Regions from separate parts of the Mechercharimyces mesophilus genome, predicted to be linked through region 2. Evidence: predicted binding sites of a transcription regulator. Region 2 holds the regulator's gene; the other holds the start of a gene.
The links. Region 2 encodes CtsR, which represses protease genes until heat stress. Its sites were predicted from a motif close to ATGGTCAATAAAGGTCAAACA; they were not measured.

Region 1 (16,703 bases), on a different contig from region 2:
GTTAAGTCTGGTTTCTCGGGTGAAGAAATTTTCAACTTTGTCTTAACACCGACTACACAGTCTACCGTTGACCATTCGTTGACGTTGGTTAATCAGGTCGTTGCAGGTGTTCCTGTGGGTGGGGTTTCCACTGAAAAACCGGTGTTTACTTCAGATGGAAAACTGGCCTATGTCATTCTCGATGACGAAAATCAAGTGGTGGTGATGGATGTAATCGCCTGTCAAGTGGTGGCTACAATCGATGTGGGTATGGGGCCTGCGGCCATCGTTATCAGTCCAGATGATCGATATGTTTATGTTTCTAACAAAACAGATAACTCTGTTTCCGTGATTGAGGTGGCAACACAGAGCATTTTAACGACGATCATAGATGGAATAGGGGAAAGCCCGGGTCCACTTGTTGCCACGCCAGATAACCAGGCCATCTATGTCTCCAATGAAGGATCAGATTATCTATCTGTGATTCGGGTCTCGGACAACAAGGTAAGCGTTCAGGTGGAAGTAGATGGATCTCCGAGAGATCTAGCCATGAATACCATGGGAACGACCATCTATGTTGCCTCTACTAGTAATGTGATTGATGTTGTCGATGTCGCTACCCATACCACTGTGGATAATGTGGTTATCTTTCAACCAGAGTTGATTGCGGTTACCCCAGACGATTCCTTGGTGTATGTATTGACGAATAAGATGGCTGATACGCAAGTGGGTCTTATTTCTGTAATTGATGCTTCTGACAACTCCCTAATTAAACAATTCGAACTCGAAGATCCGGTTGATTTTGTTATCCGACCAGATAATCAATTTATCTACATCACCAATAATCGGAGTGAGGAGCTAGCCGAACTGGTTGTGGTTCGTACGAAAGATCAATCGATACTGGCAGAAGATATTGTGGTGGAGGGACCTGTAGGATCGGTAGATATTACACCGAGTGGGACGTTTGTCTATTTTGTTGCTAATCATACCGTTGTGGTGGTCTATACAGAAAACAACACCTTTGCTCCCTCACAGCTTTCGATCGACCGTCCGCTTAATGTTGCGGTATCTCCTTACTTAGCACAGAATATTGAAGGATAAAGAAACAGCCTTGATAAATAGATATGGAGGATGGTGAGCAGGAACAGCGCCCGAGTTAGAAAACGCTCGTGTCTGTGTCATATGCCTTTAATCTTCTAAATAGAATAAGGACCTTCTCACGTTTCGTTGAGAAGGTCCTTGCTGTTTTAAGACGAAGTTTACGCTTTCGTTGATGGTGGACGAGCGATCACTTCATCAACCAGTCCATATTTTTTGGCTTCATCTGCTTCTAAAAAGAAGTCACGATCCGTATCTTTTGCGATTTTATCTAATTTTTGTCCCGTTTGTTCAGCTAACATCTTATTAATTTTATCGCGCATGGCCAGGATCCGCTTGGCACCGATTTCAATATCGGTCGCTTGACCACGTGCGCCTCCTAATGGCTGGTGAATCATTACTTCACTGTTAGGAAGAGCATAACGCTTACCGGGAGTTCCAGAGGAAAGGAGGAAAGCCCCCATCGATGCCGCCATCCCCACACAAATGGTTTGTACATCGCATTTGACCAACTTCATCGTATCATAGATGGCAAAGCCTGCGGTGATCGAGCCACCGGGCGAATTGATGTATAAGTGAATATCTTTTTCAGGATCATCGGCACTCAAGAAAAGCAATTGCGCCACGACGGTGTTCGCCACAGCATCGTTAATCTCACTTCCAATGAAGATGATCCGATCCTTTAACAGGCGGGAGTAAATATCGTAGGAACGTTCACCACGGTTGGTTTGTTCGACAACATAAGGGATTAAGTTCATGACAATGTTCCCTCCTTCATAGGTTTATCACGACTTAGTGTAATCATAAACTAAAAGGTCAATAAAGGTCAAATGTTTTTTTGCTCCTTCAAACAATATATACCCAAATATGAAAAAATACACTCCTAGAGAAGCTTCGAAGGAGTGTATTTTCATCCGTTATACGATTGGCGCGCCTACCAGGATTCGAACCTGGGCACCTGGTTCCGGAGACCAGTGCTCTATCCCCTGAGCTATAGGCGCATAGAATGTATCTTTTCTTAACAACAAAAATCATTATAACTCATTTGAAAGAGAAAGGCAAGAGGTGTTCCTTCTCTAACGATGGGGAGAAGGATTTTTTTGTAAATAGAAAGAAGAGCACCTTTTTCTCTCACTTTACTCTACTTATGATAAGATAAAGATACAAGTGAAAAACTGGTGGCATCCTTGAGGGGAGTTGCCACATACAATAAAGAAATGAATGAAGCGGAGGTGAGTATCAACCGATGACTCTCTCCATGGGGTATGGATTTCGCCAAGAACAGAAACTGAGTATGACGATGACTCCTCAACTGCGCCAAGCACTTCATATCTTACAGCTACCGGCGTATGATTTGCTCACTTTTCTGCACGAGAAGGTCGTGGATAATCCCTTATTAGAAGCGGAAGAACCATTTGAAGCGCGGGAGCGCGATGAGATGGAAGCGTGGCTTAAGGTGCAAACAGGAGGAAGCCCTGCCCTTGCACAAAAAAGTGTGCAGACAGAATCTCAGGTGGAGCGCTATCCTGAAGCGGCGGAATCATTGTCTAGTTACCTGGAGAATCAATTACGTGAGTTGGCATTGGATCCTGAGCAAGTGAAGGTATGTCAGCATCTGATTGGCAATCTCGATGAAAAAGGTTATCTTCAAGCAGAGAAGGAAAGAATATGTAAGCGCTTTCATCTAAGCGGAGCAACCTATGAAGGATGTTTGCAAATTGTACAATCGCTGGATCCTGCAGGAATTGGAGCTCGTACTTTAGCTGAATGTTTGGAGCTACAGTTATTACGCCAAGTAGTAGTAGATGACGTGGCACTATCGATTGTTCGTCATCACCTCAGTGATGTAGCCAAAAATCGTTTACAAAAGATCGCCAGTTCGCGAAATGTAACGTTGTCACGAGTGCAGCAGGCGATCGACCAAATTACGCTGTTGGATCCGCGTCCGGGGTCGGCTTATGTGACGGATCCACCTCGATACCTTATTCCTGATGTTATTGTGCATTGGAGCGAGGGTGAGTACGAGGTGTCTGTTCATGAACCGTATTTACCTCGTCTGCGTGTTAGTTCTTACTACGAACAACTCATGCGGACACAAGATGAGGCGGCACAGCAGGCCACTCGCTATTTAGAAAATCGTTTTCATGCTGCAAAGTGGCTTCTGAAAAATTTGGAACAACGTCGAATCACCCTTACACGGGTTAGCGATTGCATTGTGCGCAAGCAACGAGATTTCTTTGAAAATGGCAAAGGCTTGATTAAACCGCTTACGCTACAACAGGTGGCAAAAGAACTTTCCATTCACGAATCTACAGTGAGTCGGGCAACGCAACATAAGTATATGCAGACACCGTATGGGATTTATCCTTTTCGTTTCTTTTTCCCAGCTAGACTGGCAACGGATACTGGAGGAGATGCTTCCGCTTATCAAGTAAAAGAGTGGGTAGAGCGTATGATTGCTGAAGAGAATAAAGAAAAACCTCTATCGGATCAAAAGATTGCTTCCTTAATATCGGAGAAAGGGATTCAGATATCGAGAAGGACGGTGACCAAATACCGTGAAGAAATGCGAATTGCGTCTTCTACCCATAGACGGCGCTATGAATGATGGTGTAGAATAGAAGGTGAGAAAAGTAAGCAATATCCTGCCTTCTTTTTTTTGCTGATATCGGGACATATTTTGAACACCGGGACATTTTAGGTCCCTCTAGGGGGTGGATCATGAATATTAACGAGTTGATTGGTCTCCAACAAGTCTTGATTCCGGATGCATTAGAGAAGATGTCCCAACGATATGAGATTTTGCGCCATCTTCAATGGAAACAGCCAGTAGGGCGACGCGGACTTGCGCAAGCGATGAAGGTGAGTGAGCGTATCTTACGGGCGGAAGTGGAGCTCTTACGTGAGTTGGACTTGATTTCGATTCAAGCACAGGGAATGACGTTGGCTCCTCGTGGAAACCGAATCTTGGATAGGTTAGAACCAGTGATGAAGGAGTTAACTGGATTAACTGAGCTAGAGGATCAATTGTGTTTTCACTTGAATCTCGAAGAGGTGGTTGTTGTTCCAGGGAATGCTGACGAGATGGAGGCGACCAAGCAAGAGATGGGACAGGCGGGGGCGAAACTCGTGCAACAAACGGCCAGCGCAGATAGTGTGATTGCGGTTGCAGGCGGGACGGCGATGGCGGCGGTGGCAGAGCGTATGATCCCTTCTTCTACCTTGCGCACATGTACCTTCGTTCCTGCCCGTGGAGGATTGGGTGAAGCGGTTGAATTGGAGGCAGACTACATTGTATCCAACATGGCCAAACATTCAGGTGGGAAATATCAATTGATGCATTTACCCGATCAGTTGAGTGAGGATGCCTATGAAGTGATCGCGCGCGAGCCGCATGTGGAGAGAGTGTTAAAGGATATACGTTCTGCTAGCCTCGTTATTCATGGAATTGGAGAGGCGGAAGCGATGGCGATGCGTCGCAACCTTCCTGCGCGAGAGATGATGCAATTACGTAGCGCGGGAGCTGTCGGTGAAGCTTTTGGCTATTATGTGGATCGTGGCGGTGAAGTGGTATATAAAAGCCGCACGGTCGGACTTCAGATTGAGGATTTGCGACGCGTTCAAACAGTGATTGCGGTAGCAGGTGGTGCAAGTAAAGCCGAAGCGATTGCAGCGATCTGTGCCACAATGAAAACAAACCGGCTCATCACGGATGAAGCGGCCGCACGCGCAATGCTGGATCAACAGAAATAAGAAGGAACACATTAAGGAAGAATGATGGAGGAGGATGACAACATGCAAAAAACAAAAATTGGCATTAACGGATTTGGACGAATCGGACGCTGTGTCTTTCGGGCGATGTTAAATCACCCTGAGGTAGAAGTGGTGGCGATTAATGATTTAACGGATGCGGACAGTTTGGCTCATTTACTAAAGTACGATTCGATACATGGACGTTTAGATGTGTCAGTGGAAGCGACAGCCAATGGCATTATGGTAGATGGAAAGGCCATACATGTCTATGCAGAGCGTGACCCAGCACAACTTCCTTGGAGTGAGCAGGGCGTGGAAATTGTGATTGAATCTACGGGTCGCTTTACGCAAAGAGAAGATGCAGCGAAGCACCTACAAGGTGGGGCGAAGAAGGTGATTATCTCCGCTCCTGCTAAAGATGAGGATTTAACGATTGTGATGGGAGTAAACGAAGGTCAATATGATCCACATCAGCATCAGGTAGTCTCTAACGCTTCTTGTACGACCAACTGTATGGCACCTGTCGTTAAAGTACTTCATGAGTTGTACGGCATCCGGCGTGGTTTGATGACAACGGTTCATTCCTATACCAATGACCAACAAATATTGGATCTACCTCATAAAGATATGCGACGTGCTCGTGCGGCAGGGATGTCCATCATTCCTACAACGACGGGGGCGGCCAAAGCGGTAGGGAAAGTATTGCCTGAACTGGACGGGAAATTAAACGGTTTTGCTATGCGTGTTCCGACGCCCAATGTGTCCGTGGTCGATTTCGTGGCGGAGCTAGAGAAAGATGTAACCGTAGATGAGGTGAATGGAGCGTTGCAACAGGCAGCAGAAGGCGATCTAAAAGGAATTTTGGCTTTCTCGGATGAACCTTTGGTTTCGCGTGACTACTATGGTGATGCTCATTCTTCTATTGTAGATGGTCTGACGACGATGACGATGGAAGGGAACATGGTGAAGGTAGTTGCTTGGTACGATAACGAATGGGGTTATTCGAGTCGGGTAGTAGATCTAGCGGCATATATGGCGAAGCAAGGGTTATAAAATGATGGATTGGATCAAGACAAAAAGCTGAGGGCGGGAGAAAACAACTCTTCGCTTTCGGCTTTTTTGGAGGGGTTTATAACCATCTAATGAGGAATCGGATGATAGGATGGTTCCAGCGGTGTATATTGCCAAGTGGGGGCGATAAGAACTAAAATAAAGGAGAGTACGATGATAAAACATGGTTGAGTGTGGAAAAACGATGGCGAGCGATGTGAGGAGATACTCTCCTGTACGCTTCAATGAGACGCAACAAGAAAGGAAACCAGGAGGCTTTTAACATGAACAAGCAATCAATCACCGATGTGGATGTTCGAGGCAAGCGGGTATTTTGTCGCGTCGATTTTAATGTACCATTACAAGACGGGCGGGTCACGGATGATACACGAATCAAAGCTGCCGTGCCTACCATTGACTACTTACTTCAAAATGGGGCCAAGGTGATTCTAGCCAGTCACTTAGGGCGTCCGCATGGAAAAGTAGTGGAAGAGCTTCGCTTAGACCCCGTGGCCAAACGTTTATCTAACCTGATCGGCATTACGGTGGCGAAGGCAGATGAAGTGGTAAGCGAAGAAGTGGTTAAATATGTGGGCAACATGAAGGAAGGGGACGTTTTTCTTTTGGAAAACCTCCGTTTCCATCCAGGCGAAGAGGCAAATGATGCACAGTTAGCGAAGCAACTGGCTCAACTTGCCGATTTGTATGTAAATGATGCCTTTGGTGCGGCTCATCGTGCACACGCTTCCACGGAAGGTATTACGCATGACCTGCCTGCGGTAGCTGGATTTTTGATGCAGAAAGAGTTAGAAACACTCGGACGAGCACTCGTGAAACCAGAAAGGCCGTTTACGGCAATTATTGGCGGTGCCAAAGTAAAAGATAAGATTGATGTGATCGAACATCTGCTCGATTCTGTGGATCATCTGCTGATCGGTGGAGGTCTGGCCTATACTTTTATTCGAGCGCAAGGTTACGAGATCGGTCAATCTTTGTTGGAAGAGGATAAGGTGGAACTAGCCAAGCGTTTTATTCAGCAAGCGGAAGAAAAAGGTGTTCAACTTCTTCTGCCGACAGATACGGTAGTGGCTGATCGCTTTGCGGAAGATGCGGTTGCTGAGGTCGTATCCGTACGTGATATCCCTCATGATAAACAAGGGTTGGATATTGGACCCGACACCTGCGCGCGCTTTGCCGAAGTGATTGGGTCTTCCCAGCTGGTGATATGGAACGGGCCGATGGGGGTATTCGAGTTTGACCGCTTTGCGCAAGGAACGTTCGCAGTGGCGCAAGCGTTAGCAGATACCGATGCGCTCACCATCGTCGGCGGTGGCGACTCGGCAGCAGCCATCGAGAAGGCAGGATTGGCAGAGCGTGTCGATCACGTATCCACCGGTGGTGGAGCGTCGCTGGAGCTGATGGAAGGAAAAGATCTTCCTGGTGTGGTTGCACTATCTGACAAGATTGAATAACAACAGGGGTGAGAGCATATGCGCACACCAGTGATAGCTGGTAACTGGAAAATGCACAAAGACGAAGAAGAAGCAGTCCGTTTTTTACAAGCATTCGATGCAGCAGCGCTGCCATCCAATGTAACGGTGGTGCTCTGTGCCCCCTATCTCGCTTTAAGTGCACTGGTTAAGGCGTCAAATGGCAGTTCGGTGGGTATTGGCGCGCAAAATATGCATTGGGAAGCTGTAGGGGCTTATACAGGAGAAATTAGTGCGGGCATGCTCGTACAGGCTGGTGTTCAGTATGTGATCCTTGGTCATTCTGAACGTCGAGCGTATTTTGCTGAAACCGATGAAACGGTGAATCAAAAAGTGAAAACAGCGTTAGCGAATAACTTAACCCCTATCGTATGTGTAGGGGAGTCGCTGGCGGAGCGTGAAGCGGGACAGACGAATGAAGTCGTCACCCGCCAGGTGCTGCAAGCTTTAAAAGGAATATCTTCGGACAAGTTGAAGGGCATCATCCTTGCCTATGAACCCGTATGGGCGATTGGGACGGGGAAAGCTTCCTCGCCTGCACAGGCGGGCGAAGTGGTGTCTGCGATTCGGAATACGGTGGGCGAAGGACTGGGTGAGGAATCGAGGGACGCTGTTCGCATTTTGTACGGTGGAAGTGTGAAGGCGGAAAATATCGCTTCCTACATGTCAGAGACGGATATTGATGGCGCACTCGTCGGGGGTGCCAGCCTCGATCCGGAAAGCTTTTTGCAATTGGTCCAAGCCAGCCGAGGGAGGGATAATAGATGAAGCGACCCAAGCCTGTTGCTTTAATCATCCTCGATGGATTTGCGCTACGAGAAGAAGCTCATGGCAATGCGGTTGCGCAAGCAAATAAGCCTCGTTTTGATCAGCTGTGGAACGAATACCCACATACCAAGCTACAAGCGAGTGGGGAGGAAGTGGGACTTCCTGCTGGACAGATGGGCAACTCGGAAGTAGGCCATCTCAATATTGGTGCCGGTCGCGTAGTTTATCAGGATCTCACTCGGGTGAGCCATGCGATTGAGACAGGAGACTTCTTTCGCAATGAGGAGTTTTTGCTGGCGATGAAGCAGGTGAAGGAGAAGCAGAGTCAACTTCACCTGTGGGGGCTACTCTCCGACGGCGGGGTTCATAGTCATATGGATCACCTCTATGCGTTGCTCCGCTTGGCGGCGCAAGAGGGACTGGAAGAAGTTTATATCCATGCTTTTATGGATGGGCGTGATGTCGCCCCCACCAGTGGTGCGAATTACTTACAGGAATTACAAACGGAGATCGAAAAAATTGGTGTGGGTAAAATCGCTACCATACATGGTCGCTATTATGCGATGGATCGTGATCAACGCTGGGAGCGAGTAGAGAAATCATACCGCGCACTCGTTTCAGGTGAAGGAGAGACTACATACGATCCTGTGAATGCGATGAGAAAAGCTTATGACGAAGGGATTTATGACGAGTTTTTGGAACCGACCGTCGTGGTGGATGAAGCCGGCCAACCACTTACCCATGTGAAAGACAATGATGCGGTCATTTTCTTTAACTTCCGTCCCGATCGAGCGATCCAGCTCTCACAAGCTTTTACTTCTCCTTCCTTTACGGGATTTGATCGAGGAGAAAACCATCCGCAGTCGCTCTACTATGTTTGCTTGACGCATTATAGTGAAACAGTACAAGGAAGAGTGGCGTTTGCACCAGAAGAGCTGTCCAATACCTTTGGTGCAGTGGTCTCTCAAGCAGGATTGACGCAGCTTCGCATTGCAGAGACTGAGAAATATCCGCATGTCACTTTCTTTTATAACGGAGGAAGAGAAAAACCATTTCCCCATGAGGAGCGCATCTTAATTCCTTCGCCGAAAGTGGCTACTTATGATCTTCAGCCAGAGATGAGCGCATACGAAGTAACGGCTCGTTTGGTAGAGGAGATTGAAGCAGAGAATCACGATGTGATTATCTTAAACTTTGCCAATCCGGATATGGTGGGTCATTCAGGCAAGCTGGAACCGACAATTGCAGCCGTCGAAGTGGTGGATGAGTGCCTAGGGAACGTGGTGGATGCACTTATTGCTAAAGAAGGGGTTGCCATGATTATCGCTGATCACGGCAATGCTGATCAGGTGTTGGATGACGATAATCAGCCGGTCACTTCCCATACGACTTTTCCCGTCCCTTGTATTGTGACAGATCAATCGGTTCGCTTACGAGAGGGTGGGATTTTAGCAGATGTTTCTCCTACTTTACTTCAGCTATTAATGATTGAACAACCCAAAGAAATGACAGGAAAATCGATGATCAAACCAAGAGTATAGGGGGCTTTAATAGTGACAACTATTATCGATGTATACGCACGCGAAGTGATTGATTCACGTGGAAATCCAACTGTTGAGGTCGAAGTGATTCTGGAATCGGGTGCCATGGGTCGAGCGATTGTTCCTTCTGGAGCCTCTACGGGTGCCTATGAAGCGGTCGAATTACGTGATCAAGGGGATCGCTATCTGGGTAAAGGGGTCCTACAAGCAGTACAAAATGTAAATGATGTGATCGCGCCTGTGCTCGTTGGTTTGGATGCGGTAGAACAAGTTCAGATCGATCATGTTTTAATCCAATTAGATGGAACGGATAACAAGGGGAAACTAGGAGCGAACGCGATTTTGGGTGTCTCGATGGCGGTTGCTCGTGCCGCAGCAGATGCACTGGAGATTCCTTTATACCGGCATGTTGGAGGAATCAATGCCAAGATGCTACCTGTACCGATGATGAACATCTTAAATGGCGGGGAACACGCCGATAACAATGTGGATATTCAAGAATTTATGGTGATGCCAGTGGGAGCCGAAACCTTTCGCGAGGGGCTCCGCATGGGCGTTGAAGTTTTTCACCATCTAAAGAAAGTACTATCGGAACAAGGATTGGCCACAGCGGTAGGAGATGAAGGAGGGTTCGCGCCAAATCTTTCTTCCAACGAAGAGGCTTTGCAAACGATTGTCACCGCCATTGAACGTGCGGGCTATACCCCAGGAGAAGAGATTTTACTCGCGTTGGACGTGGCAGCGACCGAGCTTTATACAGATGGGAACTATCATTTTGCTGGAGAAGGGATTCAGCGCACCACGGATGAGATGGTTACTTTCTATGAAGATTTGGTATCTAAATACCCGATCGTTTCCATTGAAGATGGATTATCCGAAGACGATTGGGAAGGGTGGCAAGCACTTACCGCTCGACTGGGTCATAAAGTACAGTTGGTAGGCGATGACCTCTTTGTGACCAACACAGAGCGACTGGCACAGGGAATTGAAAAAGGCGCCGGCAATTCTATCCTCGTCAAAGTAAATCAGATCGGTACGCTGACTGAAACGATGGAAGCAATTGAAATGGCGAAGAAAGCGGGTTACACGGCGGTCATCTCTCATCGCTCGGGCGAGACGGAAGATACCACGATTGCGGACCTGGCTGTTGCGGTTGGAGCTGGTCAAATCAAGACAGGGGCACCATCACGTACGGATCGGGTGGCAAAATATAATCAGCTCCTGCGGATTGAAGAAGAATTGGATGTGTCGAGTGAGTTTCCAGGAAAAGCAGCTTTTTATCAGCTACAGGGGCTAGAATAACACGACCATTTATAGAGATAAATGCTACAAGAAAGAGCCGTCTGCTTTTTAGCAGACGGCTCTTTCGTTCTTTATTTATCTTTGTACAGTCCATGCGATTTTTCTCTTTTGGACACTTATTTTAGGATAGTGTTAGCTTTGCTGCTTGTTTTTCTTTCTACCCATCAATACTTCATACACAATCGGTACGATAACCAGGGTGAGCAAGGTGGAGCTGGTTAATCCGCCAATAACGGTAACGGCTAAGTTTTTCGAGATAAGCCCGCTTCCTTCCAAGCCAAACGCCAAAGGCAGTAAGGCACCAACGGTAGCGATTGCGGTCATGAGGATGGGGCGTAGACGTGTGATTCCTGCTTCGATGAGTGCCTCGCGTGTAGAGAGTCCTTCTTTTTCTTTGTGAATGACACGGTCAATCAAGACAATGGCGTTGGTTACCACAATCCCGATGAGCATCAAGGAACCGATCAGAGTAGAGACACTAATGGTCTCTCCAGCAATCCAAAGGCCAATTAATCCACCGATAATGGCAAATGGAAGGGAGAACAAGATAGCGAAGGGTGCTTTCCCACCACCAAACGTGATCACCAGAATCAAGTAGATGATAGCGATGGCGGCCAGCATGGCTAGCGCTAGTTGGGAAAAGGATTCCTCAATGTCTTCTGTTACTCCACCATAGCCAACCGAGATGCCGTCAGCCAATTCCAGCTCATCAATCGCCGTACGAATTTTTGTGGAGCTTCCAGAGACATCATTGCTCTTGGCTTCCATCGTGACAGTCGCACTTAATTTTCCGTCCTGACGAGTGATGGTATCAACCGCTTTCCCCTCTTTAATTTCTACTACATCTTTTAAGGGTACTTCTACACCAAGTGGAGAAAGGATCTTGGTATTTTCCAAGTCTTTCTTTTTATCATACGTTTGGTTCTCAATAGCAATGTAGACATTCATCTGCTCCTCCCCTTGTGTATAGGTGAGCAGTGGCGTATTCTCTTGCATGGGACGTAAGGTCATGGCAACCTGACCGGCTGTTAACCCATATTGACTTAGTTTCTCACGATCGGGTATCAATGTGTATTGATCATACGACTCGGATAAACTGGAATCTACATTTTGTACAGCATCTGTATCTTTGACGGTTTTCATAATCTCTGATACTGCCGTACGGATATCCGACATTTCTTCTCCAAATACATCAACTTGAAGCTGATTGCTGTTGCCCGTGGCGCCAGCAGATTCTTGCGATTCCCATGTTCCGGGATCTTCTCGTTCTTCCAATTGCTCGAGGACCGTCTCTTTTTCTTCGCTGAATTTTTCTACATCGTCCTCGTAACTGACAAAAAACATCGCCTGATTATTGGCTGCAGGGTTCATTGGGTTTTCTCCACCGACAGAGTACTGAATGAACTCTACTCCTGCCCGTTTATCAAAGAACTCTTGTGCAGACTCTGCTATTTCTTCGACACGGTCGATGGTTTGTCCGGGATCGGGATCAAAGGTAACAATGATCATTTTTTCTTCATCGGGTGGTAGGAAGCTGACACCGATGACGGGAACCAGACTAAAGCTACTAGCTAATAAAACGACTGCTAACCCTACTGTGATCCACTTATGATTTAGTGTCCAGGTAAGCAACTTTTTATAGCCATTAGTTCCCCTGCCTATTTTCTTTTTCTTACTCTTGGCAGGTTGATGGGTAGGGTTAGCTAAATCCTTTTTAAATAAGGAGTGTGCAAACATGGGGACTACCGTAAGAGCAACGATAAGAGAAGCGGTTAAAGCAAAGACAACAGTGAGCGCGAACGGTAGGAAGATTTCGCCCACGGGTCCTTCTACCAAACCGAGCGGAATAAAGACAGCTCCAGTAACAATAGTAGAAGATAAAACAGGTGTGAGCATTTCCCTTGTTGCTTCCTGTACCAACGCTTTTCCGGTCAGCTTCTCGCTAGGGTCTGTCATTCTGCGGAAGATATTTTCGATGACCACAATCGAATCATCGACGACGCGACCGATTGCGACGGTCATCGCGCCCAAGGTCATGATGTTGAGTGTGATATCCATCTGCTTCAAGATGAGTAATGCCATAACCAATGAGAGTGGAATGGAAATGACGGAAATGAGTGTTGCTCGTACATTGCGCAAGAAGAGCATAATGATAAGGAAAGCAAACACGGCGCCAACCAAGGCCTTGCTGAGCATGGTGCCGATTGACTCTTCTACCGGCTCTCCCTGATCAAAAACATTAAAGGTTTCTAGTCCATCAATTTCTTGCTCCAGTTGTTTCAGTTCTTCTTTTAAGGCGTTAACCACATCGACCGTATTAGCATCCGCTGTTTTCATCACTTGGATGCTAACGGACTCTTTGCCATTGATACGAGAGATCGATTCGGCTTCCGCTACTTCTTCCACTGAGGCAATCTCTTTTAATTGGATAACTGGTAGTTGAGGTGGTCCTTCGGTCGGTTGTGTAGTCATCTGGCTACTACTTGGACTCGTGGTAGAGGGGCTTGTCCCTTCGGATGGAATGACAGGGATTTTTAGTTCCTTTAGCTCATCCAGATTGTGAACCTCGCCGCTCACTTCAACAACTTTTTCGCTGTCCCCAAATTGAGTGATGCCAAGGGGATAGCTGTTAGCGGAGGATTGAATGAGTTGATTAACACTTTCTTTATCTAGCCCATATGCTTGTAGTTTCTCTTGATCATAGGTGATTTCTACCTTTTTAATCTGTTGCCCTGCGATCTCAACGGAGGAAACGCCATCGATACCAGCTAAATCTGGGACGATGTCTTCCTCGACAATCTGGGTCAACTCTGCGGTGGAAGCCTCATCGTTGGCCACGCTTAAGGCCATGATGGGGAACATATTGGTACTTATGCGGCCCACTTCAGGCTCTTCTACTCCAGTAGGTAAGGAGAAGTTATCCACTGCTTCCTGTACTTCCTCTTCTGCTTCATCCATGTCTTTATCAAAGTTGTATTGTATTTGAATGACAGAAACACTGGAATATGTAGAGGATGTAACCATCTCCACGCCGGCTTGTTGGGAGACCCTTTCTTCAAGTGGTTCGGTAACCGTGGTGGCGACTTCGTCGGGAGAAGCGCCGGGAGCCATCGTTTGAATGGTGACGATGGGGGCATTGATATTTGGAATCATTTCCATCTTCATTGTAAAGCCGGAATACAATCCGGCGATCGTAACAATGATCGTCATGAGCCATAAGGCAAACTTATTGTTCAAACAGAAATCAATAATTTTCTTCAAAAGATGTCGACCTCCTTTATTTAACTGCTTCATTACGAAGGATGAAACGATGTGAAGACAAAAAGTTTTTCTAAAGAGTAAGAGAGATCCCTGATGGAAGGAATTTCTTCTTTCGAACCAAATCGGTTATGACTGACTGGTCATATAATGATTAATCTATCGGATTGCTGGACAAACTTCAACCCTAGAACCGGGAAGTTCAATTTTTAGTCATAATAGAAGAATGCAAGAGTTGAAATCTTTATATAGATAGGTGACTGAGACAATGCTCAAAAAATCGATCCCATCCTGACGTTTTGATATGATAGAATAATAAAAAGTGACCGGTCGTTCAGAAAGAAGGTGGATAACATGAGTAAAAATCAAGAAAAAAAACAGCAAATCATTGAGAAAGCAATGAAGCTGTTTGCGCAGAACGGGTTTGAATCGACCTCAATCAGAGAAATAGCAGAAGCAAGTAGTATTTCTAAAGGAAGCTTTTATCTATATTTCCTCTCTAAAGAAGATTTGATGCTGTCCATTCTTAAACATTACTCGGAGATTATTGAGCAAAATATGGAGCAATGTATGGATGATACACTATCTGCGCGGGAAGTCTTTCGCAGGCAGTTGCAGGTGCAGTTTGAGGAACTGTATGCCCACAAAGACTTCATTGTTCTTCATATTAGGGAACACAGCTTCCCTGTCCACAATGATGCTGTCAAGACCTACTTGATTAAATTGGCATATGAAGTTCATGATTGGTTCCGTTCTTCTCTATTAAACATTTATGGTGAGAGTACGAAGCCGTACGTGTTTGATTTGGTTTTGATCACCAATGGAATGATAGAGGCCTATATGAAGGCAATGGTAGTAGAGGGGAATCACTTCGATTTGGAAAAGCTATCCCAGTTCCTGGTTCAACGGATTGACGATATTGTGGCTGGGCTTGTGCAGAAACAAGATGAGCCTATGATGGATGAAGGGAAATTTCGAGGAATATTTGGCGGATGTCAAGAATTTGCTGACCAGAAGAAACGGCAAGCATGGGAGTGTTTGCTTTCGATGAAAACACATATTCAACAGGCAGAGTGGGATCCACTTGTGAAGGAAGAACACCTGGAGTCTATTCATTTTCTGCTATCAGAATGGGAGAAAAAGGAGCCGCGCAAAGTCATCTTGCGGGGGATGCTGAGTAGTTTGCATCGTGTAAAGGAACTGCGAAAAGATTGTGAAAGTATTGCAGAAAGTCTGCAAATCGACTTATATTAAATGGCCTTTAAGAAATGAGCATAGAAACGTAAAAGCTGATAGCGCGCGTGCAAGCAACCTGTCTGTCTATATTGCAAAATGCCTGAAATTGTGTTAGATTAAGCAGTATGAGTATGTCTGGGGGTGGAACGGTTGGCATTAGCAGCAAAGATTGTGTTAACGATTGTTAGTATCGCATTAATCGTCGCCGTTTTGTTACAATCAGGGAAAAGCGCTGGGTTATCCGGTGCGATAGCCGGTGGAGCAGAACACCTGATGGGGAAAAGCAAGGCACGAGGCATTGATGCGCTTCTTAACAAAGTGACGATTGCTTTAGCTACTATATTTATGTTGATGGCGATTGTCGTAGGTTTCTTTGTGTAACCATATACCGTGGATGGGAAACAGCGGGAGAGATCCGGCTGTTTTTTTGTATCGGAAGAAGTTTACGTACTTAAAAATAGTGGAAGGAAGAGAAGAAGATGAAGACAGTGACACGTTCGACGGAACCTTTTTTTTATTCTGGTGGGAAAACGGGTATCCTATTGGTACATGGTTTTACGGGTTCCCCTTCAGAATTGCGTCCCTTGGGAGAGTATCTGCACCGTGCAGGGTATACCGTTCACGCTCCATTGTTGGCTGGACACGGTGTATCGCCGGAAGAGATGGCGAAAACCGGTTGGCAGGATTGGCGACAAAGTGTAATCGAGGGATATGAGCGATTGTGGGAACAAGGCGTGGAGCAAGTAATCGCATGTGGGTTATCGATGGGAGGAGCTCTTGTGCTTAACCTCGCCCGCGAAAAGCCGATCGACGGTGTGGTTTCGATGTGCGCGCCCGTATGGGTGCAGGATCGGCGTGCCCCATTGGCGACCCTTTTTCACCGGTTGGTTCCATTTCAGCCCCGTGGAGGAGGGAAGCCTGCGCATATTGAACGCCATCTAGTCCCATACGATCGGACACCTCTGAAATGTGTCGCAAGTTTACGGAAGTTCATTCGCCATGTACGTCGCCATCTACCTGAGGTGGAGGTACCTGCATTGGTGGTACAAGCACGTCAGGATGAAACGGTGAGACCGGAGAGTGGCCAGTATATATATGATCATATTCGTTCGCAGAATAAAACATTAAGCTGGTATGAAAAATCTTCTCATATTATTACTGTTGACCGTGAACGTAAAGAATTATTTCAGGAGATAGAAAGCTTCATCCAAGAGGTTTTAAATACAAA
Region 2 (16,703 bases):
TCATCGAAAACTCGCTTTGGCCTCGAAGCTGATGTTACTCTCTTTCTTATGCTTATGTACGTGGGGAAGTTGGGGGTATTGGATGCTTCATCAGTTTCCTCGTCATCTTCACGGAGTAATGGAAGGAGAAAAGGTGGCTGAACAGAGCGTTTCTTTGCTTATGAATACCAACAAGGAGGAAAGCGTAGACGCCCTTGCCGTCTGGATAGAAAGAGCTGAGGTGATCGGAATGGAAGGGGACCCACTGGGAAGGTGGTTTTCCGAGTGGGAGCAGGCGTCGGTGTGGGCATTATATGATGAGCAGGGAGAGTTGCTCGTCCAAACCAATGATGAGTTATGGGATGGAGAGGATGTGGAAGCTTTTGTCGGGAAAACCCTACTTGAAAAACGAACGTTGTCAGAGGAACAGGCGGAAGGTGAACGTCGTCAGTACCTTGTGTCCGTTCCCGTTATAGATGAAGAGGAGAAAGTGATTGGAGTGGTGATGCAACAGCGGCAATTACGCCCCGAAGTAGATGTCTTCCTCATTTTTAGTGCCGCCGCTTCGTTGCTTGTTCTTACTCTTCTCACTATCGTAGGAGGTGGGGTATTATCGCTTCCGCTAACAGCTCTCTTTGCTTCACTTTATGCTCAAGCAGGGAAAGTCCGTTTTTCCTCCATCGATTGGGCTTTGGCCCTTTGGACACGAGGGGATCTAGCTTATCGTCTGGAAGAGCAAGGAGAAGATGAATGGGGAGAGTGGGAGAGAAAGTTGAATCACTTGATTGATTCATGGGAGCAGACACAAGCTCAATTTCAGCGGGAGATCAAACAAGTGGAGGAAAATCTGATTGCTCATCAAGAGAAGCTAGACACTGTGAGATCTGAGCTTGTCGCCTTGGTTCCTTCCCTGCCAACATCATGGAGAAGGGGAAGTGGGCAGTTCGTATCGCTAAGAGAGAGTAGCAAAGAAGAAGTGGAGCAAAAATGGATCACCTTGCTGGGTTTGATTGAAAGAATGGATCGCTTTCTATTACAGAAGCAACGGGATACTGGGGAAAAAGAAGAGGAAACCATCCTAGGAAACAATCTTATCTGGCTGTTCGATTGTGTAGAGGAAGTATACGAACAGCTACGCTCGTTTACCTGGAAAGAAAAACAAGTCCAACTAGAGATGGAAATGGGATTTGAACAATCACTCATTCTGCTAGAGCGGGAGACTTTTCTCTCTCTGATGTGTGATCTTGTTCAGGAGGCGTCTTTGCAGGTTGGAAGAGGTGGAAGGGTGCGCTTGATAGCAAAAAAAATAGAAGAAAAGATGTGTTTGACGATTGCTTGTGAAGGAGGTAGGCAAGGGGAAGAGAGGAGTGAAGAAGAGGAGGGGAGGTATGGGGAGAGAGAGTCATCTGATGAAACGCTTATAGAGGCCCTTTATGGAGAGAATAGCAACGTCGCGTCGTTGAATAGATGGATGCACAGGTGGGGAGGAGAAATGCGGGTAGAATGGAGAGAAGAGACGTGGCAATCTCTTCACCTCTGGTTTCCCATCGCATGACCTTATGAAAGGGGAAGAAAAACGGAAGAGGCTACTGGTCCAATCCAATAGCCTTGCTTGGTGTGCAAGTAGAAAATATGCTCGGGGGCTCCAGTTGCCTCTAAGTGGAGGGAGTGATGGCGATCTGTTTTGCTCCTGGGGCATGAAAGCGTTCCAATATGGTATCTGTGGGTGTATAGAGAACGGATACACCAGATGAGTCAACGACATAACCATAGAGCCCGGTGGGTGTAAGGGCAATATCCAACAAGGGATGTTCAAATGCGAGCGTGTAGAGCACAGTTTGCTGGGTCATGCAAATAACGGAGACCGACTGATCACCATGAAGGACATAAACCTTCCGGCTATCGGGTGTTTCGATGAACGTGAGCGGGTCGGAGCCGATCGTTATTTCAGCATGGCTACTTTGGTCTTGGGCACCTAGTATAACGAATAGGCCAACATCCTCTTCCGGCTTTTTACATAGGGCGTATACCCACTCTCCGTTATGTGATGTGGCTAGCTGAGTCAAGTTGGATAGAAGGATGCGGTTGGTGAGGGTATACCGGTCCAAATCAATGAACCCGACTGCATGGTGGGCATCAACATCTGTTATTGCAACACAGAGCTGCTTCCCGTCAGGAGAAATCGCCATCTGGGTCGCTCCTGCATGGATTTCGATATGACGAGTCACTTCATGATTGGTTGTTGAAACAATAGCCAGTCGATCGTCACTTGGATCCACGACATAGATTTCTGGTCGGTTAGGAGAGGCCAAAAGTGCTTGTGGATGAGAATCCAATCCTTCTCGAATGGTATGGGTAACGGTATGCGAGGTTGTCTCCACAACGGAGATACTGCCATCGAGTAGATTAGCGACATAAAGTGTCTCTCCATCTGGCGAGAGAGAGAGGGCGACAGGGGTTTGTTCTACTTGAATGCTTGTCTCCACTTGACTCGTCGGAAGGTGGATAACCGCTACTTGGTTGGTTGCTGTAATGAAATAGGCATAGGAGCCGTCAGCAGAAAAGACAGGTCTTCCTTGTACTTCGCCCACAGAGAGATAGTTAAACACACGGTTTATCAAGGTGAGTGCATGAAGCAACGTGTGCTGGGATGTAGGAAGAAGAATGGATTGGAATGGGTTGAAAGAGAGAGCGTCCACCTTAAAAGATGGTGTAGTGATAGAAACTTCCGTTGCTTGTACTAGATCGAGTGAATCCCCTGATGACATCTCTTTATAGCAGAGCAGTTGCACATCGTCGACAATGACTCCAGCAGTCATTCCGTCTGGATGCGGGATTTTCTTGATTGTCAACTTGCCAGAGACGGCTGATGGGGGAACAGGAGCAGCTATTTGATGAATGGATTTAAATGCACCTGTTGTTCCATCTGGAAGACCCCCCTTGTCGATGTTCACTTTTAAACCTTCTTCTACTAGTTGTCCCGTAGCGTCAAGATAGGATAGGGTGATTTCGACTGGGGGTGAGATTTGTATATTACTACTAGCAAGAGATAGATAGAAGTGATAGCTTTCTCCTATCTCAACGGAAACAGGTTGTTCGATATAAGAGGCGGTCCGTCCGCCGAAGAGAATGGTACTGAAAGATCCGGTCACGTTGGGTGCAGGAGTAGAGAGAAGGGAAGCATTCTGTCCCTCCCAGGGAGTGAATGAACCGTCCTCAAAGCCTCCGTTCACAACTAAATTAATCCATTGAGCCATCGACTCACCTCCTCTTCTATAAGGAATATGCTGATCAAGCAATCTTTAAGATAAAAAAGAGGATGTTTTTCATATTTATAGATTATACATTTTTTTCTATCTCTTGATGAAACCCGTTGAGTAGAATGGAAGTGGAGTCGATGGTGGTCTCAGACTCTCTTCGCTGTTGCTTGAAAAACCTTGTGGTTGGGAATAAGATGGATAGAAAGTGAGCAGAAAGGGGTGGAATGTTTGGCTGGATCGTCAGATGAAAATGGGAAAAGTGGTCTTGGTCGGTGGAAATTAGGGACATATGGCGGGACGGCACTTAGTATGCTCTTATCCGTGATGGCATTTTCTCTCCTTCTTCCGTGGGTTTACGCATTTGGGCTTGTCATGATGATTTTTATTCATGAAATGGGGCACGTGTGGGCGGCGCGTATGCGGGGAATTCCAGTGTCTGCGCCCGCTTTCATTCCTTTTTTAGGGGCGCTGATCATGATGCGAGAGGAGCCAAGTGATGCCGAAGAAGAAGCATTTGTCGCTCTTGGAGGTCCCCTTATAGGGAGTGTGGGAGCGGTATTCTGCTTTCTATTTGCCTGGGGAACAGGGATTGAAGCTTTATATACGATAGCGGTGATTGGTTTCTGGATCAACCTATTTAACTTACTCCCTATTCATCCGTTAGATGGTGGGAGAATCGTCGTTGCGATATCGCGTTGGCTTTGGGTGGTGGGCATGGTAGGAGGATTGCTACTCATTCTGTTCACATGGAGCTGGGTATTGCTACTCGTCTGGTTCTTTTTTGCCTTTCAATTTTACCGAGCGTACTTTCGTAAGCCGGTAGTGGAACGTCCCTTTGAAACAGAGATTGAAGTAAACGAACGTAAATTCACAGACATCGGGGTTCCGATCCCAGGAGAAAAGCATGAGCGTGAGTTGTCTCTTCGGCAGTATTGTACCGTCGAAGGGAAAGAGACTTACTTGGAGATTCATTATCCTGGTGTGGGCGAGATCCATACAGCAAAGAATCGGAAAGGTGTGTTTCGATCTGTTCGTCTGATGGGAACCCGGCGTCAGGAGGATGGCGGACATACAGGGAAAATAAAAATGCGCATCAAAGGTACATACTCCCCGGCAACAGGGGAAGGTGGATTGAAACGTGAAGATGCCTATTATCGAGTAGGTGCGTGGATTCGTATTCTCTATGCAGCGGTTTATGTAGGTTTGGCTGCTTTCCTGATTTTCATGATCCTTTTCGTTAGTCAATTTGCTGTGATGAGTCCCTTTGTGGTCAGCTGACGGAAGATAAATTCATTGAGAAGCGAGTAGGGAAATGTATCATCAGTAGAGAACGACCGTAAGTAAGAAAGGACTACCACTTCAATCATATCGTCCGTGGATCGTGTTTCGTCACTCTTTGTAGGCCAGATGCATATATGGTAGGGAAAGAACCCATACTTTATGCTGCATTTCAGTTATACCGGTAAGTGACCAATGGGCGGAGAGGAGACCAACAGATTGAAACAGACGAACACGAAAGTGGTAGTTATCCCGCAGGAGCGTTTATCTCGAATTCGGCCAGCAATCATACGTTTTATGAAGAAATATGGGGAAGGGAAAATTACGTATAAAGCCCTTCGGTGGTTTCGTGATTTATCCCCGCAAGAGTGGGGAGAAGGTTCGTGGGTGGGCGTTGCCCTCGACGAGCGCACCCTGGTGGGAGTTCTAATCTTTGGACGGTACGGCCTGGATGAGACCATGGTTGCTGTTCATCCGGAATATCGTGTGCAAGGAATTGCTGAGGAGCTACTTGAACTCGCCATGCAGCAAATGGGGAAAGTATATGGACGTGTGGCTTGTGATAATACAGCGAGCCTGAAGCTTTGCTTTTCCTGTGGGTTACAAGCATTTCAGCTGATCAAGGGACCAACCGGTAAGCCGACATTATGGCTGGGTGGTGGAGAGTGGAATCCAGAGGATGTAGAGAAAGGCTCTGTTTCCAATCCAGTCCGCTCTGCACAAAGGAATACCTAACACCAAATGCCGTGTGTAAACGTGAGGGAAAAGCAGGGGAAGGCCACCTCATAAGGCGTGTTTGTTCAATGAAGAAAGGAGTGAGCCGTCATACTGCTCACTCCATTATGGTGCTATTCCTTTACTTTTCCTTACCCATTTCTTTTTAATTTTCCTGTCCGCATGGCATATCGCTCTGCATGGGCGAAAATCCAGAGTCCGACAGGGATTAATATGATTCCGATTACCAGCAATTTAATGAGGCTGGGCAATACTTGGGCCAACGTAGCTCCGTCTAACAATGTGGCTCGCGCTCCCTCCAGCGCATACGTTCCAGGCGAAGCATAGGCCAATGGATGAAGCCATTCCGGCAACACTTCCACAGGGTAATAAATACCCGAAACCAGCATGATGACCCCCTGGATAATATGCGTTCCCTGAGCTCCCTTCTCAGGTGAGAGCAAAGGGAGAACGGAAGCGATGATTCCGAGTCCCATAAAGGCGGGACTTCCTACAAACAGCACGACGACCGAGCGGAGTAATGAGGCAGTATCTATCGATAGATCAAAGAAGAGTGCGACCACCAACAAGACGATTACCGTGCGTAAGATGCCATATAAAACGGCAAATAGGCACATTCCGAACAAGTGTGTGACGCGATGAATAGGGGCCATAAAGGTGTATTCGATCGTACCTTCCCAGCGCTCCCATGTAATGGAGTTGGACACTTCCTCAAAGAGAACGGACATAAACCCCCAGAAAAGCGCACCAATGACCAAGTAGAGAACAAATTGATTCTGATCGGCGGCGCTAACTTGACCCGTTAGTCCAATAAGTCCAATCGTAAGCGTATTGATGACAGTATAGAAAAGAAAGACCATCTCCCAAGCCCAGTAGCGGCGAATCAGTCCGAAGCTTCGTTCTACAAAGGCATACATAGCAGAAAAGGCAAACATTGCTCTAATCGCGTTCATGCTGTCCCTCCTCCCAGTCGACACCGGTTAGTTGGAAGAAAACTTCTTCTAACGAATCGGTGCCCACTTGTTGTTTTAGTCCAATAGGTGTATCCAGGGCGACAATGACGCCTTTATCAATGATCGCAATACGGTCGCACAGTCGCTCTGCTTCTTCCATGTCATGTGTCGTTAGTAACATGGTCGCATCGTGTGTCTTCTTCACTTCTTGCACAAAGCGTTGCACTTCACGCTTTGAAGTGGGGTCGAGACCGGTCGTTGGTTCATCTAATAGAACCAAGGTTGGGGCGGTCATCAAAGCACGTGCAATCGCTACTTTTTGCTGCATCCCGCGTGAGTGTGTCTCGAGGGGAGAGTAAATCTTGTTGTGAGGGATCCCCAGCCGTTGTAGAATTTCCAGCGCTTTTTCCTGCCCGCTTGCCACGGGCAGGCCATACAGACGCGCGGCATAACGCAAATTTTCCATTGCAGATAGCTTTTTAAAGAAAGAAGCCTCCACAGAAACACGGTTGATCCACTGACGAATCTCTGTGGCATGTTCGACTACGTCTTTGTCAAAAATCGTGATCTTTCCGCTATCCGGAAGAAGCAACGTAGAGAGCAAGCGAATCAAGGTGGACTTGCCTGAGCCGTTCTGGCCGAGAAGACCAAAAATCTCTCCGCGATGAATGGAGAAGGAAACATGATCGACCGCGTGGACCCACTTTTGTTTACCGCGATAGAGATTGCGCCACGTTCGACTTCCCTCTTCATACTCTACAAACTTCTTCGAAACCGCATCACAGCAGATGGCTATGGGTGCCGGCTGTTGTTTCTCTGCAAGGTTTTTCTCTTCCGTAGGTGTTGCTATTTGGACTGGGGATACCTGTACGGCTTTAGACAATCCAATCACACCTTTCTCTTAGATTGATTTCGCTTTCTTCTTTACAAGAATGAAGGGGCCGATGGAAAGACCATTGACCGTTTCGGATTGCTCTGCCTGTTGTAGTTCCCCGCATATTCGATGAAAGAGAGCGGGGCGCCACACTTTAGCAGAAGTGATTTCATGAGCGAGATCTTTTTGACGTTCTTTGGCTAAGCGTTCATGTGCATACCAGTTAAATTCCATTTGTAATTCCTCCTTAAAATTAGAAAAAGCTACGGGTTCTGTCTTGAACCGGTAGCTTTGATAAAAATGCCAATTGAGAGGCATAAAAAAGCCACAGGTTGCTTATAGGCAACCTGTGGCTGATGAAGATACGTCAGAAAAGACGCAACTTAAGCCCGTAGAGGTCGCCGATGAGATGGCAGACGGATCCCGTTCGTAAGCATGGCAATAGCTTGTCGAGCAGACAGACGGATCCCGTCCGTGAGCATGGCAATAGCCTGTCGAGCAGACAGAGAGACCCCATCCATGAGCATGGCAATACCCTGTCGAACAGACAGAGAGATTCCGCTGTTGGATTGCGTAATTCGTTGTTTCATCATCGACGACCTCCTTTCCTCAATTGGAATGATTATGAATCCTTTACACTATAACTCGGAAAGATAAAGAAGTCAACGCCTTTTTTGAAAAAAGGAGAAATGAATGAAATCTGTGCATTTATCTAAGAAAGGAATCGCTGTAGAGAAGGAATTTTTACCGGAGTGAGCGATGCATCTGGATAGGGATCATGATATGATTAGAAAAGAGAATAGTAGAACCTTTTTAAAATGAGCGGTTCCGCCCGATTAGGGTAGGATAGATAGGAGGCAAGCATGAGCCAAAACGATACCCAGACAGAGAAATGGAATCAGGACGGTTCGGAAGCAGAGATCCAGTTTGAAACGGGAGAAGATCCGGAAGAAGAGCTGACGGCAAGCTTTCATCAAGAAACCGGTAGTCTCCAATTTATACATGAACAGGAAACGAAAGAAGAACCTGTAACTGAAGCTGTAACAGATGAGGGGCAGCCGGTGTTGGAGGAGGTACAACCAGCCAAGGCAAAGGATCAGCCAGCTCAAGAGACGGCTCATGATGAAAAGAAGGAAGCGAAAAAGCCAACTTCTACGTTTCAAACAGAGACAGAATGGGTAAAACCAGAAGAACAGAAAACGAGACGTAGCGAGCAACGAATCGAAAAAGAAACAGAAAAACCGCGTCGTCATCGCAAGTTGGCTACACAGCGCTTGAAAGAGATTGAAGCAGAGCGACTGTGGCGTGATAAGCGCATGAAGCAAAATCGGCAGTATGTGATTGAAGAATTGCCTCCTGAGTTAAAGGAACGAATTCAGGATATTACGGAAGAGAAGAAAGAAACCTTTAACACCTTTGTGTTGAAGGCGTTGGAAGAAGCATGCATGAAAGATGAGTTGGAGAAGGTCCGTGAGCGGGGCTTGTCTGAAGGAGAAGATGCTCTCCTCATTCAAGATCCAGAGCAGGGTCAGCTCCGTTGTTTCCCAGCTGACTTCTTTACCCCGCAAGAGCTAGAAGATTTATCCTTCATTGAAGGGAAATACTATGCGAAGCGATGGGCAAAGACGGAGCAGGGTTGGCAACAAATCAACAAGGGATATTTTGAAGCACTAGATGATCAAGATCCTCCGTATATTCAAATAGTAGATAATCAGACGGTAGGAGAATGGGCTGTTTATCCCTTTGGTTTCTTCGAAGATGGTTGGAGATGGGGGATTTATGACTACTACGTTGTGATCGAAGTAGTCGGACGCGAAGATAGTAAAGAAGGCTTGTTATTAGACGTATATGTCAACAATGAATTGATTGATTCCGTACGTAAGACGCAAGCGGTTCATGAGATCATCGTTCGTCATTACCAAATGTAAAGCGTGAGCAAAAATCCCTAATTATACAAGCATCCGTCGGAGACTACTCCGACGGGTTTTTTCGTGAAAGAAGTGGGGAGCATGCCACGGAAGTTATCCACAAAAACTGTGGATAACCGTTGTGGATAACTTCTCTCCGTAGGATAAAATGACAAGAATGATGTGGGATTGGGAAGTCTATCTGAGGAATCATCATGGGCTTCGTAACGGCGTATATAAAATATAGATGTAAGAGGAGTCGATGGAGGATGAAACAACGGCAGGCGATTATATTTGATATGGATGGAACCCTTTTTCAGACAGAGACGGTGGCCGTCCCTGCTTTTCGTCGCATGTTTGCTCGCTTGCAAGAGGCGGGTTTGATCGGAGAGACGCAGTGGAGCGCCCGCGAAATTGAATCGGTTTTTGGCATGACTACCGCTCAAATCTGGGAACGCTTATTGCCACAAGCAGAAGAGGATGTACGAAAACGAGCGGACAAGTGGCTTTTAGAAGAGGAATTGAAGCTGATCGAAGCAGGTGAAGGATCGCTTTATCCGAATGTAAAGGAAACAGTAAAAGCGCTGGCTTCGCTTGGTTGGCCCCTGTTTATCGCTAGCAATGGCATTCGCCCTTATGTAGAAGCGATTGTTCAGCATTATGGTCTCGATCCTTATATAAAAGGGATTTACACCGCAGGTGACCATGATGTCAAAGATAAGGCGGAACTTGTCCAGCAATTACTGCAGGAGCACTCACTAAATGGAGGTTATATGATCGGTGATCGCCACTCGGATGTAGAAGCAGGCAAAGCCAATCAGCTAACTGTCATCGGTTGTCAATATGAGGGCTATCCTTACTTTGGCGAGTCGAGGGAGCTAGAAGAGGCTGATCAGGTGATGAGACACTTCTCTAGCCTTTTGTCTTTGGTGTCTGACGAGTGAACGAGCGTGGTCAATAATCAGGTGGGCGCACATATGAAACATGGAGAAAAAGGAGGTGAGATCCATTGAGCGCAATATGGATGATATCGACCGTGGAGATGGCTTGGCGCCTCATATTGGCTGCGGTGTTAGGCGGTGCGATCGGTTGGCAACGAGAACATAATAATCACCCGGCTGGTCTGCGCACCCATATGCTCGTCAGCTTGGGGGCGGCGCTAATTATGCTCTTATCCATTTATGGCTTTAGTGATTTTATGAACGAAGACCAAGTGCAATTTGATCCTGCTCGGATTGCAGCGCAAGTCGTTAGTGGAATTGGTTTCTTAGGGGCTGGGACCATTATGCGTCATGGCGTGACCGTGAGTGGCTTGACGACCGCCGCCTCGTTATGGGTGGTTGCGGGTATTGGTCTGGCGATTGGTGCCGGGTTCTTATGGGGAGCGGTGATTACCACGGTTCTCTCCTTACTCAGTCTCGAATTTCTCAATAAAGCAGAGCACTTATGGATGCGTGATCAACGATTGCACATCCTGCGCATACGTGTGGCGAGCCGTCCGGGTGTATTAAAGGAGCTCTCTAGCTTCCTTGAAGAAAATGAAGTCAATATTCGTAAGGTCAAAGTGGCAGAGGAGACACGACAAGGAAATATTGATGTTACGTTTACGCTTCGTTTGACAAGTGGAGAGACCACTATGATTGACCTGATGGAAGAAGCACGTCTGGTTGATGGGGTTATCCGTGTTTATTCGGAATAAACGTTGCTACAATGAATGAAACCAGCCTTTATGCGAAAAAATAATAGGAAAATAGGCTCCCCCCTCTTGCATTTTTAGCAAGGGGGGGTATAATGGAGTTAAAGGTCAAAGATAGTCAAAGTCAATTTAGGAGGTTGTCCCATGTCGAGTATCTCAGACATCATTGAACGTCACCTCCTACAGATATTGCGTGATAGTAACGAAGGAACGATAGAGATTAAACGAAGTGAGCTCGCGGAGTTTTTTCAATGTGTTCCGTCCCAGATCAACTATGTCATCTCCACACGGTTTACCGTCGAAAAAGGTTATTTGGTTGAGAGCAAGCGAGGTGGGGGTGGTTACATCCGCATTCGCAGAGCCCAGATATCTTGTGATCAAGCTTTGTTTGATGTACTGATGCGTCATATTGGTGCCAGTAGCAATCAGGCCAAGGCGATGGCAGTGATCGAGCGGTTGGTGCAAGAGGGATGGATGAAGGAACGAGAGGCACTTTTGATGAAGAATATGGTATCACGCCATGTACTGGAGCTTCCCATTCCTGTACGAGATCAAATTCGTGCACGCATGTTGCGAGCAATGGTGATAGCCTTGTTCACTGAGAAAGGAGAGTGACGGTGATGCAATGCACACAGTGCGGCGAACGGCCGGCAACCCTTCACTATACGAAGATTATTAACGGAGAGAAGACGGAGTATCATCTCTGTGAAAGCTGTGCGGAAGAGAAAGGAGAACAGATTCCGGGAATGGAATCCGGTTTTTCGATCCACCATCTCATGTCGGGACTCTTAAACTTGGACGTAAATGGATCAAGTGGGCAGCCGGGACTTGTCGGTCGAGATCAATCCGTACGTTGCCCTTCTTGTGGCATGACGTATCATCAATTTAGCAAAGTGGGTCGGTTCGGCTGTAGTGATTGCTATCAAGCGTTTGGGAAGCAATTGCCTCCGCTTTTTCGCCGTATCCACGGTCATACCACTCATCGCGGAAAAGTACCAGAGCGCGCGGGGGGTAGGCTGAAAGTTCGGCGTGAGATGGAGCAATTAAAGCAGAAGATGGAGGAAGCCGTGCGCGAGGAAGAGTTTGAACAAGCGGCGGGAATCCGGGATCAAATACGCACATTGCAAGAGAAATTGGATGATGAATGAGGAGGGAGTTGGATGTCATTCCAACGTTTCATCGATGAAGCCGTGAGTGAATGGATGCGTGGCAAGGGCCCCAAGTCGGATATTGTCATCTCTAGTCGGGTGCGCATTGCACGCAACCTTGAAGGCTATCCGTTCCCCCTATTAGCTACCAAGGAACAGGCAGAGGATGTACTTAATTCTATTGAAAAGACGATGGCAGATACGGAGGAAGAGCTCCCGTTTCAACAGCACGAATTTATTCGCTTGGAGAGTTTAAGCGAACTGGAAAAAAGGGTATTGGTAGAGAAACACCTGATAAGCCCTCATCTCGCTGAAGAGTCGCATCACGGTGGTGTGGTTTTGAGTGGGGATGAAGCGGTTAGTATGATGATTAATGAAGAGGATCATCTACGCATTCAGTGTTTGTTTCCTGGCTTTCAGTTAAATCAAGCGTGGGAACTGGCCGATAAAATCGACAATTGGTTTGAGAAGCGGGTTACCTATGCTTTTGATGAAAAGAGTGGATACCTGACCAGTTGCCCAACCAATGTGGGTACGGGTGTCCGAATATCTGTCATGTTGCACTTGCCAGCATTGGCATTAACGCAACAATTGGCTCGCCTCTTGCAAGCGGCGAATCAAGTAGGGTTAGCCGTGCGCGGGATCTATGGCGAGGGTAGCGAAGCAGTCGGCAATCTTTATCAGGTGTCCAACCAAGTCACGCTGGGTCACACCGAAGAGGAGATTATCGAGAAGCTACAAGGGGTCGTCAATCAGATGATTGAACACGAACAGCGGGCGCGTCGGAAGTTGATGGAAGCAAGGCCGGTACAGTTAGAGGATCGTGTTTATCGTTCGTACGGTACATTGCAATATGCCCGTGTGATAGATTCCAAGGAAGCGATGCAGCGACTATCTGATATCCGGCTGGGGATTGACCTCGGTTTAATCTCTCATCTAGCGGGAACCATAATGAATGAGCTCATGGTGATGACGCAACCCGGATTTTTGCAACAGCATGCCGGTGAGTCGCTGGATCCGGAAGAACGGGATATTAGACGTGCGATGATTATTCGTGAACGTTTGACTTTAGCCAATCATAGATAAAAAATAAGTGAGGTGTTGGATCCATGATGTTTGGTCGATTTACCGAACGTGCACAAAAAGTGTTGGCGTTGGCACAAGAAGAGGCCGCTCGCCTAGGGCATAGCAATATTGGTACAGAACATATCTTATTGGGTCTAGTCCGAGAGGGAGAAGGCATTGCGGCTAAAGCGATCGTCAATCTTGGTTTGGGATTGGAAAAGATACAGAATGAAGTGGAATCACTAATCGGTCGTGGGCAAGGTGAACCGAGTAACATTGCCTATACACCACGAGCTAAAAAAGTGATCGAGCTATCGATGGATGAGGCGCGTAAATTGGGACATACGTATGTGGGTACAGAGCATCTATTGCTCGGCCTCATCCGTGAGGGCGAAGGAGTAGCTGCCCGTGTCCTCAACAACTTAGGTGTTAGCTTAAATAAGGCGCGGCAACAAGTGTTGCAGCTCCTCGGTAATAGTGAAGCAGTGGCTGGCAATCATCAAGGGGCGGGGACGAATGCGAACACCCCCACCTTGGATAGCTTGGCACGTGATCTGACTGTTGTTGCGAAAGAGGGCAATTTGGACCCGGTGATTGGACGCAGTAAAGAGATTGAACGGGTTGTGCAAGTACTCTCCCGCCGGACAAAGAACAATCCTGTCTTGATCGGCGAACCGGGAGTGGGGAAAACGGCGATTGCTGAAGGATTGGCGCAACGAATTGTGGATGGGGAAATTCCTGAAACGCTCCGTGGAAAACGCGTGATGACCCTTGACATGGGAACGGTTGTCGCAGGCACCAAGTATCGTGGAGAATTTGAAGATCGCCTGAAGAAAGTGATGGATGAAATTCGTCAAGCGGGCAATATCATTCTCTTTATCGATGAGTTGCACACACTGATCGGAGCAGGGGGAGCAGAGGGTGCCATCGATGCATCCAATATCTTGAAGCCGGCTCTGGCGCGTGGAGATCTGCAATGTGTGGGTGCGACGACGTTGGATGAATACCGGAAGCATATTGAGAAAGACGCCGCTTTGGAACGTCGTTTCCAACCGATTACGGTAGATGAACCGACACCGGACGAAGCGGTACAGATATTGGAAGGATTGCGTGATCGCTACGAAGCTCACCATCGGGTGAAAATCACAGACGAAGCGATTCAGCAATCCGTCAAGCTGGCTGACCGTTATATCACGGATCGTTTCCTACCCGATAAGGCGATTGACCTGGTGGATGAAGCCGGTTCCCGTGTACGCCTTCGTTCGTTTACGGTCCCACCAGATCTCAAAGAATTGGAGCAACAGCTGGAAGGCGTGAAGAAAGAAAAAGATGCTGCTGTACAGAGCCAAGAGTTTGAGAAGGCAGCTTCTCTACGTGACAAAGAACAAAAGTTGCGTGAAGAACTAGAAACCACTCATAATCAGTGGAAAGAAGATCAAGGGAAGACCGACTCCGAAGTGACCGCGGAGGATATAGCGGAAGTGGTTGCCAGCTGGACGGGAATTCCTGTGCGTAAACTAGCAGAGGAAGAGTCGGAGCGTCTCTTAAAGTTGGAAGAAGTGTTGCATGATCGAGTGATCGGGCAAGATGAAGCAGTGAAGAGCGTTTCCCGTGCGGTACGTCGTGCCCGTGCTGGTTTGAAAGATCCCAAACGTCCGATCGGTTCCTTTATCTTCCTCGGACCAACCGGTGTAGGGAAAACCGAGTTGGCGCGTGCTTTAGCCAATTCGCTCTTCGGCGACGATGACGCCATGATTCGGATTGATATGTCGGAGTATATGGAAAAGCATGCCACGAGTCGCTTGGTGGGTGCTCCTCCAGGATACGTGGGTTATGAAGAAGGAGGGCAACTGACGGAGAAAGTTAGGCGCAAACCTTATTCCGTCGTTCTGCTAGATGAAGTGGAAAAAGCCCATCCAGAAGTGTTTAATGTGCTACTGCAAGTGTTGGAAGATGGTCGCTTGACGGATGGAAAAGGGCGCGTGGTTGACTTCCGTAACACCGTTATCATCATGACCTCTAACGTTGGTGCCAACATGATCAAAAGCAATAAGCAACTTGGCTTTACGACCAGCCAGAGTAACGACTATGAAAATATGAAGTCACGGGTGATGGAAGAATTGAAGCGCTCCTTCCGTCCGGAATTTCTAAACCGTATTGACGATGTGATTGTCTTCCATTCCTTAGAGGAAACCCATCTACAAGAGATCGTCTCGCTTATGGCTGATGAGCTACGCAAACGTCTACGCGAACAGGATATCGACTTTATCTTATCGGATGAGGCGAAGAAGCACCTGGCCAAAGTTGGTTTCGACCCAACTTATGGTGCAAGACCATTACGCCGCGCTATCCAGAAGCATATTGAAGATAACTTGTCTGAAGAGTTGTTGCGTGGGAACATTAAGCACGGTGACACAGTGCATATCGATCTAGAAGGTGATGGCCTTGTCGTGAATCCAGTCAAGAAAAAGACAACCAAAGAGAGTCAGACAACGAAGTAATTGACCGGAAAACATCGAAACCTCCCGTATACGGGAGGTTTTTCTCTGATGTTATTCTGTGACAATAAGGAGCAAAAAGCATGCGATGTTAAGGGTCAAAACGGCTTCAGGTAATCGTATGAATCATAGTAATTGGAGGAAGAGTAGGGGAGGTATCCCTCTGCTTCTTTTCCTTAGATTTTTAGCTTAGACAACTCAGGCGATGCTGGATGATTGATAGGGTGTTATGGTTAGCTAACATCCTTCCTTCTTCTTGACAGGAGAGATCGAGGGGGATACACTTATCTTTAATTAAAGATAAATAAGCAATGAAGGTGCTGTCTATGAATAGAAAGAGTAAGCAGGAAGAGCAGTATAAAAAAGGGGTTGTAAGTGAGGAAGATTTGGTAGAAAGCGAGTTGGCTGGTTATGAAGAAGGTGAGCTCGCTTTAAAACTTTTTGTCGTACTTTTTCGCTCACAACGTGCGATTGCACAAAAAGTGGCGGAAAATGTGCATTCGCAGAACTTTAATATGACAGAGTTTGCTGTATTGGAACTTCTCTATCATAAGGGAGACCAGCCGATTCAAAAGATTGGTGAGCAAATTCTTATCTCCAGTGGGACCATGACGTATGTAGTAGATAAATTAGAGAAAAAAGGCTTATTAGAGCGTAACGCTTGTCCAGAGGACCGACGCGTCACGTATGCTACAATTACAGACAGAGGAAGAGAAGTGATGCAAGAAGTCTTTCCTCAACACCAAGCCCTGATTGAAAAGATATTTGCAGAGCTGTCAATAGAAGAAAAAAAGACCCTAATGACCCTTCTTAAAAATATTGGCTACCAAGCAGAGCGTAGCTAAACTTTTTTACTCTTAGAAGTAGTCGTGTGTTGGCAATGGCCGTGTCACTTTTGTTTGATCGAAAGTATGGATAATTCACAGGCAATTTTGGTATTCTGTATGTAGGACGCAAAACGGCGAGTGCTGGACACACTCACCGTTGTTACTGAGAAATTACATGGACACAGAGTGGCGCAATGCCGAACCCATCAGGGTACCACGAAAAGTAATCTACCCCTTAAGGTGTGCTAGACCAGGGCGGATAGATTACTTTTTTCGTATGTTGAGCACAAATTCGGCTACTTTGACAATTTTCTTTCATAATAGATCATAGCGGTATCCATGTTACTGTTTATGGATGGACTTACTCTTGTATACTAACTGGTTTGCTACAATAAACGCCCCTCGCTAAGAGACGAGGGGCGTTGTCGTACAGAGTCGACTTAGATGTTTCATTACAGATGAGTGGAATCTAAGCGGGCACTA

Region 1: the regulator CtsR is predicted to act here: its motif matches at 1,890-1,910, upstream of clpP (ATP-dependent Clp endopeptidase proteolytic subunit ClpP).

Annotation. Positions count from the first base shown of each region.
Region 1 is NZ_JCBAPH010000002.1:121,951-138,653, reverse strand. It holds gene AC6RGY_RS08360 (NTTRR-F1 domain) at 1-1,080, shown strand, start outside; gene clpP (ATP-dependent Clp endopeptidase proteolytic subunit ClpP) at 1,239-1,835, opposite strand; tRNA gene AC6RGY_RS08350 (tRNA-Arg) at 2,004-2,078, opposite strand; gene rpoN (RNA polymerase factor sigma-54) at 2,324-3,685, shown strand; gene AC6RGY_RS08340 (sugar-binding transcriptional regulator) at 3,799-4,830, shown strand; gene gap (type I glyceraldehyde-3-phosphate dehydrogenase) at 4,873-5,883, shown strand; gene AC6RGY_RS08330 (phosphoglycerate kinase) at 6,165-7,352, shown strand; gene tpiA (triose-phosphate isomerase) at 7,371-8,138, shown strand; gene gpmI (2,3-bisphosphoglycerate-independent phosphoglycerate mutase) at 8,135-9,679, shown strand; gene eno (phosphopyruvate hydratase) at 9,692-10,981, shown strand; gene AC6RGY_RS08310 (efflux RND transporter permease subunit) at 11,114-14,242, opposite strand; gene AC6RGY_RS08305 (TetR/AcrR family transcriptional regulator) at 14,594-15,493, shown strand; gene secG (preprotein translocase subunit SecG) at 15,626-15,856, shown strand; gene AC6RGY_RS08295 (alpha/beta hydrolase) at 15,955-16,703, shown strand, end outside.
Region 2 is NZ_JCBAPH010000005.1:130,595-147,297, reverse strand. It holds gene AC6RGY_RS13380 (HAMP domain-containing protein) at 1-1,534, shown strand, start outside; gene AC6RGY_RS13375 (NTTRR-F1 domain) at 1,635-3,236, opposite strand; gene AC6RGY_RS13370 (site-2 protease family protein) at 3,468-4,517, shown strand; gene AC6RGY_RS13365 (GNAT family N-acetyltransferase) at 4,737-5,252, shown strand; gene AC6RGY_RS13360 (ABC transporter permease) at 5,384-6,205, opposite strand; gene AC6RGY_RS13355 (ABC transporter ATP-binding protein) at 6,192-7,088, opposite strand; gene AC6RGY_RS13350 (hypothetical protein) at 7,107-7,313, opposite strand; gene AC6RGY_RS13345 (hypothetical protein) at 7,463-7,669, opposite strand; gene AC6RGY_RS13340 (hypothetical protein) at 7,943-9,007, shown strand; gene AC6RGY_RS13335 (HAD family hydrolase) at 9,256-9,930, shown strand; gene AC6RGY_RS13330 (MgtC/SapB family protein) at 9,996-10,685, shown strand; gene AC6RGY_RS13325 (CtsR family transcriptional regulator) at 10,827-11,297, shown strand; gene mcsA (protein-arginine kinase activator protein McsA) at 11,303-11,830, shown strand; gene mcsB (protein-arginine kinase McsB) at 11,843-12,916, shown strand; gene AC6RGY_RS13310 (ATP-dependent Clp protease ATP-binding subunit) at 12,940-15,396, shown strand; gene AC6RGY_RS13305 (MarR family winged helix-turn-helix transcriptional regulator) at 15,720-16,238, shown strand; gene AC6RGY_RS13300 (glycine betaine ABC transporter substrate-binding protein) at 16,701-16,703, opposite strand, start outside.